Regions from separate parts of the Stenotrophomonas sp. PS02301 genome, predicted to be linked through region 2. Evidence: predicted binding sites of a transcription regulator. Region 2 holds the regulator's gene; each other region holds the start of a gene.
The links. Region 2 encodes FliA, which starts transcription of late flagellar genes. Its sites were predicted from a motif close to TAAAGTTTNNCNNNCNNNGGCCGATAA; they were not measured.

Region 1: a site for FliA is predicted at 1,693-1,719, ahead of QMX81_RS03290 (methyl-accepting chemotaxis protein). Genes of this name have one in related genera too.
Region 3: a site for FliA is predicted at 1,135-1,161, ahead of QMX81_RS08835 (GGDEF domain-containing protein). Genes of this name have one in related genera too.

The regions. Positions count from the first base shown of each region.
Region 1 is NZ_JASCOO010000007.1:45,856-49,125, reverse strand. Features, by position in the region: gene QMX81_RS03290 (methyl-accepting chemotaxis protein) at 1-1,664, opposite strand, end outside; gene QMX81_RS03285 (hypothetical protein) at 1,983-2,126, shown strand; gene QMX81_RS03280 (hypothetical protein) at 2,123-2,326, shown strand; gene QMX81_RS03275 (MFS transporter) at 2,417-3,270, opposite strand, start outside.
Region 2 is NZ_JASCOO010000013.1:7,903-11,172, reverse strand. Features, by position in the region: gene flhF (flagellar biosynthesis protein FlhF) at 1-273, shown strand, start outside; gene QMX81_RS05465 (MinD/ParA family protein) at 260-1,147, shown strand; gene QMX81_RS05460 (RNA polymerase sigma factor FliA) at 1,144-1,890, shown strand; gene cheY (chemotaxis response regulator CheY) at 1,907-2,299, shown strand; gene QMX81_RS05450 (protein phosphatase CheZ) at 2,299-2,913, shown strand; gene QMX81_RS05445 (chemotaxis protein CheA) at 2,919-3,270, shown strand, end outside.
Region 3 is NZ_JASCOO010000025.1:37,673-40,942, reverse strand. Features, by position in the region: gene egtB (ergothioneine biosynthesis protein EgtB) at 1-1,067, opposite strand, end outside; gene QMX81_RS08835 (GGDEF domain-containing protein) at 1,239-2,546, shown strand; gene QMX81_RS08830 (YchJ family metal-binding protein) at 2,525-2,920, opposite strand; gene QMX81_RS08825 (TSUP family transporter) at 2,983-3,270, shown strand, end outside.

The DNA of each region.
Region 1 (3,270 bases), on a different contig from region 2:
GCCGAGAGCAGCCCCTGCACTCCGGACAGGTTGCTCTGGAAGGTATCGAGCAGGTGGTTGATGCTGAGCGCGAGCGTCTTTACGAAGCCCTGTTTGTCCTCGACCGCGATCCGTCCATGCAGTTCGCCCCGCGCGGCCGCATCGACCAGCGCGGCCACCTCGTTCTCCACAGTGGTTTCCAGCGCGCGGCTGCGCCACTCCACCGCCGCGCCCAGCAGCTGGTCGTGCTCCACGATCGGGGTGATCACCAGCTGATAGCGGATGCCGGCGTGCTCGATCTCCCGGCTGGCACGCTGGCCGCGCTGCAGCATCGGCAACAGACTGGCGAAGGCCGGATGCAGGGCGGCCGCGGGTTGGCCGCTCCAGTCCGCGTGCGTGAGCTGCAGTTCGGTGAGCAGCGCGTGGTTGAGGAAGCCGATCCGCCCTTCACCGTCGAGCACCATCACGCCGGTCTGCGCACTGTCCAATGCCTGGCGGGCGCGGGTGTTGTCGCGTGCCACCGCGCGCTCGGCCTCGATCCGCTCGCGCAGCCGTTGCTGCATGTGGCGCAGGCGCGCGGCGAGCTGGCCGATTTCATCGTGCGGGTTATGGAGCGGCAGGACGGTGTCCAGTCGATCTTCGGCAATGTCCTCGGCGAAGCGGAGCGTATCGGTGATCGGCTGGCGGACCGCCCGCAGCACCAGCAGCAGCGTGGCGATCAGCACGGCCGCCACCAGCAGCAGGGTCAGCGCGAACACGATGCCCATGGTGCTGGCCCGCGCGGCCTGTCGCTCGCGCGCCGCCGCCAATGCCTGCGCCTGCGCCTGTTGCAGCGCCTGCAGCCCGGGGCCGATCTGCGCGGCGCTCTCGGCCAGTGACTGCGCTTCCACATCCAGCCCGATGCGGGCGGCCGTGTAGGCCAGCAGCGCCCCTTGATATGCCTCCATCTGCGTTCGCAGTGCTTCCTGCGTCTCTGCATCCAGGCGCGCCTCTGCCAGGGACAGATCGAACGGCAACTTCTGTTCGCTGGCACGATCGGTGTGCGCCGCGTCACCGGTGAGCAGCAGCAGGCTTTCCTCGCGCCGCATCTTCTGCAGCTGGGCGATCAACACCGGGCGCGCGCCGGCCTCGACACTGGCCTCCAGCGTGGCAGCCGCCGCCTCCAGCTGCGCACGCAGGCCGGCATCGCCACGCCCCATCTCATCCACCCGGGCATTCAATGCGGTGATGCCCTCGGCGAAATCACCCGCGCGCGCGGCCAGCTCGCGTAGTGCCCCGGCGCTACCGGCGTCGTGGGGATCGCGCTGCAGCTCGGCCAGGGTCGCCTGCAGGCGCTGCTGCGCGGCCTGCAACGCCTCGCGATCGCTGCCATCGAACGTGCTGGCATAGCGGGTCTGCAGGCGCCGCGCATCGGCGATCTCGGTCGCCAGCGTGGCCGCCAGTGCGGCCTCCTGCTGGTGCGCGGCGAAGGTTTGGGCTGCACGCTCGGTATCATGGCCCGTCCAGCCGTAGACCACGGCGACCGCCAACAGGCCCAGGCCGCAGATCAGCAGGCTGGCCCTGAGTTTCTGTGCCACGCTGAGGCGACCGAGCGCGGCCAGCCGGGGCGGCTGAGCGAGACGGAAGCCGAACCGATCGCCCAGACGGGCGACGAACAAGGACAGGCGGCGGGGGACGACCGACATCACGTACTCCAGGCGGAAGGACGCACCGGTATCGGCGGGATCACGCTGAACTTGAGGGCCGATCTCAGCGAGCGGCCAGAGCTTCGCCAATGGATCCCGTTGTACCGGCGCCAGACGACGAAGGGATGACGATCAGGGCCCCCGTGCTCACATGGCGCGTGAACGTGCGACAGTGAAGGACGGGACAGCACCTTCACGGCGACTGCGCTGAACTAGGACTGGGATCGCGGCCGGGGGCCGCTGCAGGACCCGGGGTGCGTTACCGCACATCCGGTCGACCACGATGCATGACGCCATACCGCACGGAGAGAGACCGCCATGAATGCCGCCTTCAAGATCTTTCTGCTCGCCGGTGCACTGCTGTACGGCCTGCCGGGGCTGGTGTGGTGGGTGAACCATCGGCGCGCCAAGCGGGCGCGGCTGGCCCAGGGCGTGGTCAGCGTCGAGGCCCGCGCGCCATGAGCGGCGGAACCGGTACGAGCGCGGCAACGCACCTGACCGACGAACAGCGGCAGATCCTGCGCGACATCAACGCCACGCGTCCGGTCAGCGATGAAGCCGCCAACTGGGCCGTCAAGGCCGGCTACGCGGCCCAGGCGGAAGACGGCGACATCGATTTGACCCAGGCCGGTCGCCACGTGGTGGACTCCAGCACGCTGTAGCGCGCTGAACCATGCACAGTGCGTTGACGTGCGCTGAGCAAGCCACGGGAGGGAAAACTGGCGCAACGCCGGTCTTGTATGACAGCAGCACTATCGCCTTGCCCGCTTGAGCCTGTCGGGCTCCCGCTCCGTCCATTCCATCCGGCGGCCAGCAAGGCATACCACCCCTGCTGCGACCGCGAAGCCACCGGTGAGCCAGAGATTGGCGGTCAGACCGAGCCGATCCAGTGCTTGGCCGCCCACCCACGCCCCGGATGCGATCCCGACATTGAAAGCACCGACATAGAGTGCGGAGGCGATTTCCATCGCCCTGGGCACGGCCTTCATCATCCACGTCATCAAGCCCACCGATACCCCGCCGTAGGCCAGCCCCCACGCCAGCAGCGCCATGGCACCGCCCAGGCGCGACTCCCCGATGGTCAGGAACAGCGAGGGCGCCAGCACCAGACCCGCCGCGATCAGCGACACCGTCAGCCTGGTACGTCGTGCTGCCGCGATGCCGGCAAGGAAGTTGCCGGCCATGCCCGCGGCGCCGTAGCCGAACAACAACAGCCCCACCCAGCGCGCGTCGAATCCCGAGACCGACATCAGCAGCGGCCGAACGAAGGTAAAGGCGATGAAGTGCCCGGCGACCAGCAGGAAGGTCAGCAGCAACCCAAGCTGCAGCCCGCGGTTGCCCAGTTGCTGAGCGAACTGGCGCACGCTGGTCGTGCCGGACGGCGGCAGCCCGGGCATCACGGCCAAGTGCAGGGCAAGGACGGCGGCCCCCAGCAGCGCCATGCTGACGAACGCCCAACGCCATCCCAGCAGCTCCCCGATCAGCGCGCCAAGCGGAACGCCCAGCACGGAAGCAGCCGCCACGCCGCCAAAGATGAGCGATGTGGCCAGGCCGACCGATCGCGTTGCCACCAGCCGCACCGCCAGCCCGCCGGCAATGGCCCAGA
Region 2 (3,270 bases):
AGCTTCGGCGACATGGACGAGGTGGTCCGCCGCTTCAGCGCCGCCAACCCGCAGGGCGTGGTGCTGAGCAAGCTGGACGAAACCGGCCGCTTCGGTACCGCCCTGTCGGTGGCCGTGGATCACCGCCTGCCGATCACCTGGGTCACCGATGGCCAGGACGTTCCTGAAGACCTGCACCGTGCCAGTGCGGCCAATCTTGTACTTCGCCTTGAAGATTTGCGCCGCGCGGCCGATATGCCCTGCAACCCGGAGTTGAACCATGCCGTCGCGTGAGTACGCCAAGCTGACCAAGACCTTCCCGTTGTCGGCTACCCGAAGCCAGCCGCTGGGCCCGGTCCGCACCATCGCCGTCACCGGCGGCAAGGGCGGCGTGGGCAAAACGAACGTTTCGGCCAATCTGGCCGTGGCGCTGGCGGACATGGGCAAGCGCACGCTGCTGCTGGATGCCGACCTCGGCCTGGCCAACATCGACGTGATCCTCGGCCTGCAGCCGAAGGTGACCCTGGCCGACCTCGTCGCCGGGCGCTGCACGCTGGAAGAAGTGATCATGGAAGGCCCCGGCGGCGTGCTGGTGGTCCCGGCCGCCTCCGGTCGCCGCCACATGGCCGAGCTGCAGCCGGCCGAGCACGTCGGCCTGGTCAACGTGTTCTCCGAGCTCGAGCGCGAGCTGGACATCATGATCGTGGATACCGCCGCCGGCATCACCGATGGCGTGCTGACCTTCTGCCAGGCCGCACAGGACACCGTGGTGGTGGTCTGCGATGAGCCGGCCTCGATCACCGACGCCTACGCGCTGATCAAGGTCCTCTCGCGCGAGCGCGGCGTGGACCGGATCCAGGTGGTGGCCAACATGGTGCGCGACCCGAACGAAGGCCGCGTGCTGTACGAAAAGCTGAGCCGCGTCTGCGAGAAGTTCCTCGCCGATGTCTCGCTGAACTACCTGGGCTGCGTGCCGCAGGATGACTGGCTGCGCCTGTCGGTGCAGCGCCAGCAGCCGGTGGTGAAGGCCTACCCGTCCAGCCCGGCCGCCCTGGCGCTGACCGAGATCGCGCGCCGCACCGCCCGCTGGCAGGCCCCGACCGAGCCGCGTGGCGGGGTCGAATTCTTCCTGGAACGCATCCTCAAGCAACGCGGGGTGACGGTATGAAGGGCGCAGCACAATACAAAGAAGTCCAGCGGACCGCGGCCAACGAGTGCATTGCCCAGCACTCGGATCTGGTCCGCCGCATCGCCCATCATCTGGCAGCACGTCTGCCAGCCAGCGTGGAGGTCGACGACCTGATCCAGGCCGGCATGATGGGCCTGATCGAGGCCTCGCGCAGCTACGACGCCGACCAGGGCGCCTCGTTCGAAACCTACGCCTCGATCCGCATCCGCGGTTCGATGATCGATGAAATCCGCCGTGGCGACTGGGTGCCGCGCTCGGTGCACCGCCGCGCCCGGGATGCCGCCGCGACCATCCGTCGCCTGGAGCAGAGCACCGGCCGTGCCGCCAGCGCCACCGAAGTGGCCGCCGCGATGGACATGCCGCTGCCGGATTACCTGCGCCTGATGGAAGACGCCTCGCGGGGCCAGGTGCTGAGCCTGGAATCGCGGATCGAGGACCAGGGCGAGCTGGACACCGTCGCCCAGGGCGGCCCGACCCCGCAGCAGGTGCTGGAACGCGGCGAGTTCGGGCGTGAGCTGGGCAACGCGATCGGCCTGCTGCCCGAGCGCGAACAGCTGGTGCTGTCGCTGTACTACGAGCAGGAACTGAACCTGAAAGAGATCGGCGCCGTGTTGGGTGTCAGCGAATCGCGCGTGTGCCAGATCCATGGCCAGGCCGTGCTGCGCCTGCGGGGCCGGCTGAAGATCTTCGAGGCGGCAGACGCCGGCCTCGAGAACCATTGAAATCGAGGAAAGTGCTTTGAACAAGAACATGCGTATCCTGATCGTCGACGACTTCTCGACCATGCGTCGTATCGTCAAGAACCTGCTGGGCGATCTGGGCTTCACCAATACGGCCGAAGCCGAGGACGGGCATGCCGCGCTGGCGCTGTTGCAGAGCCAGCCGTTCGATTTCGTGGTCACCGACTGGAACATGCCGGTCATGACCGGCATCGACCTGCTCAAGGCCGTGCGTGCCGACGCCAAGCTCAAGACGCTGCCGGTGCTGATGGTGACCGCGGAAGCCAAGCGCGAGCAGATCATTGAAGCGGCGCAGGCCGGCGTGAACGGGTACATCATCAAGCCGTTCACCGCCCAGACCCTGGAAGAAAAGCTCGGCAAGATCTTCGAACGCCTGGCGGCGAGCGCCTGATGGAAACCCTGAGCGACAAATCCGCGCTGGTGCAGCGCCTGCAGGATGCCCTGGCCGCGCTGGAAAGCGGTGACGAAGCCGGTTGGCGCCGGGAAATCGACGCCCTCGCCGCGCTGCGCACGCAGCCGATGATGGCCGGCCTGAACCGCCTGGCCCGCGAGCTCGGCCAGGCCTTGGGCGAACTGCCCAGCCTGCCCAGCGAAGCCGGCGAGCTGGATGACGCCTGCGCGCGCCTGGACCACGTGGTGGCGATGACCGAACAGGCCACCCACCGCACGCTGGACCTGGCCGAAGAATGTCGCTCGCTCACCGAACAGCTGCGCGCCAACGGGTTGACGCCCGACCAGGGCCAGCAACTGGACCGGATCCGCCACAACCTCACCGAAATCGCGCTGACCCAGAGCTACCAGGACCTGACCGGGCAGATCATCCGCCGCGTGGTCGGGATCGTGCGTCGCGTGCATGAGGGCTTCGGTGCGCTCGGCCTGCCCCCGCAGGAAGACGAGAACAAGCGCGACAACAACGGCCTGGCCGGCCCGGCCCTGAAGGGCCTGGATCGCCATGCGGTGTCACAGAACGACGCCGACGACCTGCTCTCGGACCTGGGACTGTAACGATCATGAGTGCTGTGCCAGACGATATCGCTGCCGACTTCATCCTCGAGGCCCAGGAAATCCTGGATCGCCTCGGCGAACAGCTGGTGTCGCTGGAGCAGGCGCCCCAGGATGCCGACCAGCTCAACGCCGTGTTCCGTGGCTTCCACACGCTCAAGGGCGGTGCCGGCTTCCTCGGCATCCAGGCGATGGTCGAGCTGTGCCACGCCGCCGAGGAAACCCTCGGCATGGCCCGCTCCGGCCAGGCCACGCTGCAGGCCCACCACTTCGATGCGGCCCAGCAATCGCTGGATTACCTGCAGTCGATGCTGGATTCGGTCTCGGCCGGGACCGAGCCGGGCTACGCCCCGCCGGAGC
Region 3 (3,270 bases), on a different contig from region 2:
CAGACATCGCCGAACAGCTGGACGATGTCGCCCTCCTCCTCCGCGCCGCCCGGGTGCAGCGCATCGGCGTCGGCAAAGCGACCACGCAGGGCGCGGCCGGCCGTCGCCGCTTCCCACTCGAACTCCGTGGGCAGGCGGGCGTCGCACCAACGCGCGTAGGCGTCGGCTTCGAAATAGCTGAGATGACAGACCGGTGCGTGGGGGTCGAGCGCACGCCAGCCGCCGAGGGTGAACTCGCGCGCCAGCGCGTCATCCCAGTACAGCGGGTGCTGCCACTGCTGTTCCTGGCACAGCGTCCAGCCTTCGCTCATCCACCAGCGCGGCTCGCGGTAACCACCGGCCTGCACGAACTGGCGGTACTCCTCATTGCTGACCGGGCGGTTGGCCAGCGCATGCGCGGGCACCAAGGCGCGGTGGACCGGCGATTCGTTGTCATAGGCGAACGTGGGGCGGGTGGGCCAGACCGGCGCGCCGATCTCCACGATCTGTTCGGGACTGCTGAGCCACCGCAGCGGCAGCGCACGGGCCGGCGCCGCGACAAGATCCGCGCGATAGGCCGGCTGCAGCGGGTTGGACCAGAACGCGTGCTTGATATCGGTCAGCAGCAGTTCCTGGTGCTGCTGCTCATGGTGCAGGCCGAGCAGAAGCTGATGCTGGGCCTGCTCGCTCAGATTGCCGGCCTGCAGTGCGGCGAGCACGCGCTGATCGATCTCCGCGCGGAAGTGCAGCACCTCGTCCAGCGTCGGGCGCGAGAGCAGGCCGCGCTGTGGGCGTGCATGGGCCGGGCCAATGCTCTGGTAGTAGCTGTTGAACAGGTAGTGCCAGTCCGCATCGATCGGCGCGTAGCCGGGGCGGGTCGCCAGCACGAAGCGCTCGAAGAACCACGTGGTATGGGCCAGGTGCCATTTCGCCGGGCTGGCGTCGGGCATGCTCTGGACCATGGCATCTTCGGCACTGAGCGGTGCGGCCAGCGCGAGCGTGCGTGCACGCACGCTGGCGTAGCGGACGGCCAGCGGCGATGGCGGGGCGGCAGTGTGCGGTAGTGCGGCAGCGACGGCGGTATTCATTGCGGTGAGGATCGACCAGCCGGGGTGAGTGCCACGTCATGGCACCGCATCGATCCGGTGACATTGCTCAAGTTGAATACGCGCAGGCCGCTACCGGGGAAGACCCATCGCCTGTGTAGTCCGGTTTGCACGCTGCAGCCACGGCGCGCCGGCCACCACGTGGACCCCTTCTTGCGGACGCATCTGCTACGCCAGCCCAGTCACTATCTGTTCGTGCTGCCTGCAGTACTGGTGGCGCTGGGATTGTGGGCCGCCACCCCCGCGGCGGAAGCCGGCAGTTCGGTGCATCGCCTGCTGCCGATGGTGCTGGCCTGCCTGGGTGTCGGCCTGGCGCTGATCTACAACCGCGTCCGGGCGCTGTGCCTGATGCTGGCCATCGCCTCGGCGTTCGCCCTGCTGCATGGTGTGGTCGGCACGTTCCTGCGCGATGGCGTTGTTTCGGCGCTGACCCCGCTGATCTTCCACGCGGTGTCGTGGTGGCTGCCACTGCTGTTCCTGCTGCATGGGCTGTGGCCCGAACGCGGACGGCTGCGCCAGGACCTGTTGCTGCGCGGCGTGGTCAGCGGGACGGCCCTCGGCATTTTCCTGCTGATGGCCGCACAAGGCCCGGTCGGCATGCATGCCTTGTTGTCGGACCGCCACCTGCCGTGGCTGCCGAGTGGCTGGAATGCGCTGGCCCAGCTGCCTGCGCTGTTGTTCGCGGTGACGACGGTCGCGCTGGCGGTACAGGCCTGGCGCCAGCCCCGGCCGCTGCACACCGCCCTGCTGATCGCCCTGCTCTGCCTGTGGTGGATGCTGCCACGGGTGTTCGTCTCGCCGGCCCTGCTGCCCGCCGTCAGCTGCATGGCGCTGTTGCTGGTCATCTCGGCGATGCTGCAGGAAGCCTTCCACATGGCCTTCCGCGATGAACTCACCGGGTTGCCCGGCCGCCGCGCGTTCAATGAATGCCTGCAGCGGGTCGGGGCCACCTACACCATCGCCATGGTGGACGTGGATCACTTCAAGCGCTTCAACGATACCCACGGCCACGATGCCGGCGATGACGTGCTCAAGCTGGTGGCCGCGCGCCTGTCCGAGATCGGGGGCGGTGGCCGCGCATTCCGCTACGGCGGCGAAGAGTTCGCGCTGGTGTTCCTGGATCGCCCTGCCCCGGCCTGCGTGGCGTCGGTGGAGGAAATCCGCGCCAGGATCGAAGGCGTCCGCATGCATCTGCGTGACCGGGCCGCGCGCAGCCGCGACGATGCGGTGGGGCAGCTGCAGCGTGGACGCGGTGGCAGTGGCGAGGTGGTGCAGGTGACGGTGAGCATCGGCGTGGCCGACAGCCGGGTCGCCGACAGCCCGCAGGCAGTGCTCAAGGCCGCCGACCAGGCCCTGTATGCAGCCAAGGACGCCGGCCGCAACTGTGTGCGTGCGCTTGGGCAGCAGGGCACCGTGCCGGTGCGCGCCACCGCGCTGGCTCAGGGCAACGCGTCGAGATAGAACCAGCGGCCGTCTTCGCGGACGAAGCGGCTGTGTTCGAGCATTTTCACCGCACTGCCGCCGCCGACCTTGTAGCGCGCGGTGAAGCGGACCTGGGCGTGGTCGGCATCTGAGCGGGTATGTGCGTGGATCGTCAGCCCCAGCCACTGGGTGCGCTGGCCGGGTGCTTCGTCCAGCGACAGCTCGGCCGGGCGCGTGGACGGGTGCCAGCTGGCCAGCAGGTACGCGGCCAGGTGGCGCACGTAGGCGCTGTAGCGCGAGCGCATCAGCGCTTCGGCATCCGGCGCGGGTGTGCCGGCGTGGTAGAGGCCGCAGCAGGCGGTGTAGGCCAGTGGGTGGCCGCAGGGACAGGGATCGGAGAGGGCGGTGGTCATGGGGGTATTGTCGCGCGATGACCGGGCGTATGCTGGCGCGCCTTCTGCCGCGATGTGCCGCCGTGCTTGAGCTGGTTCCCCCTGAACTGTTGTGGTTGGTGGCGATCGCCTTCATCGCCGGCCTGGTGGATGCCGCCGTCGGCGGCGGTGGGCTGGTGCAGTTGCCCGGGTTGTTCACGGTCCTGCCGCAGCACACGCCGGCGATGCTGTTCGGCACCAACAAGTTCAGCTCGATGTTCGGCACGGCCGCCGCCGCGTTCCGCTACGCGCGCAATGTGCGCTTCCCGTGGCGGCCGGTATTGTTCGCGGCCGGCACGGCCTTCGTGTTCTCCTTCGCCGGGGCCACGGCG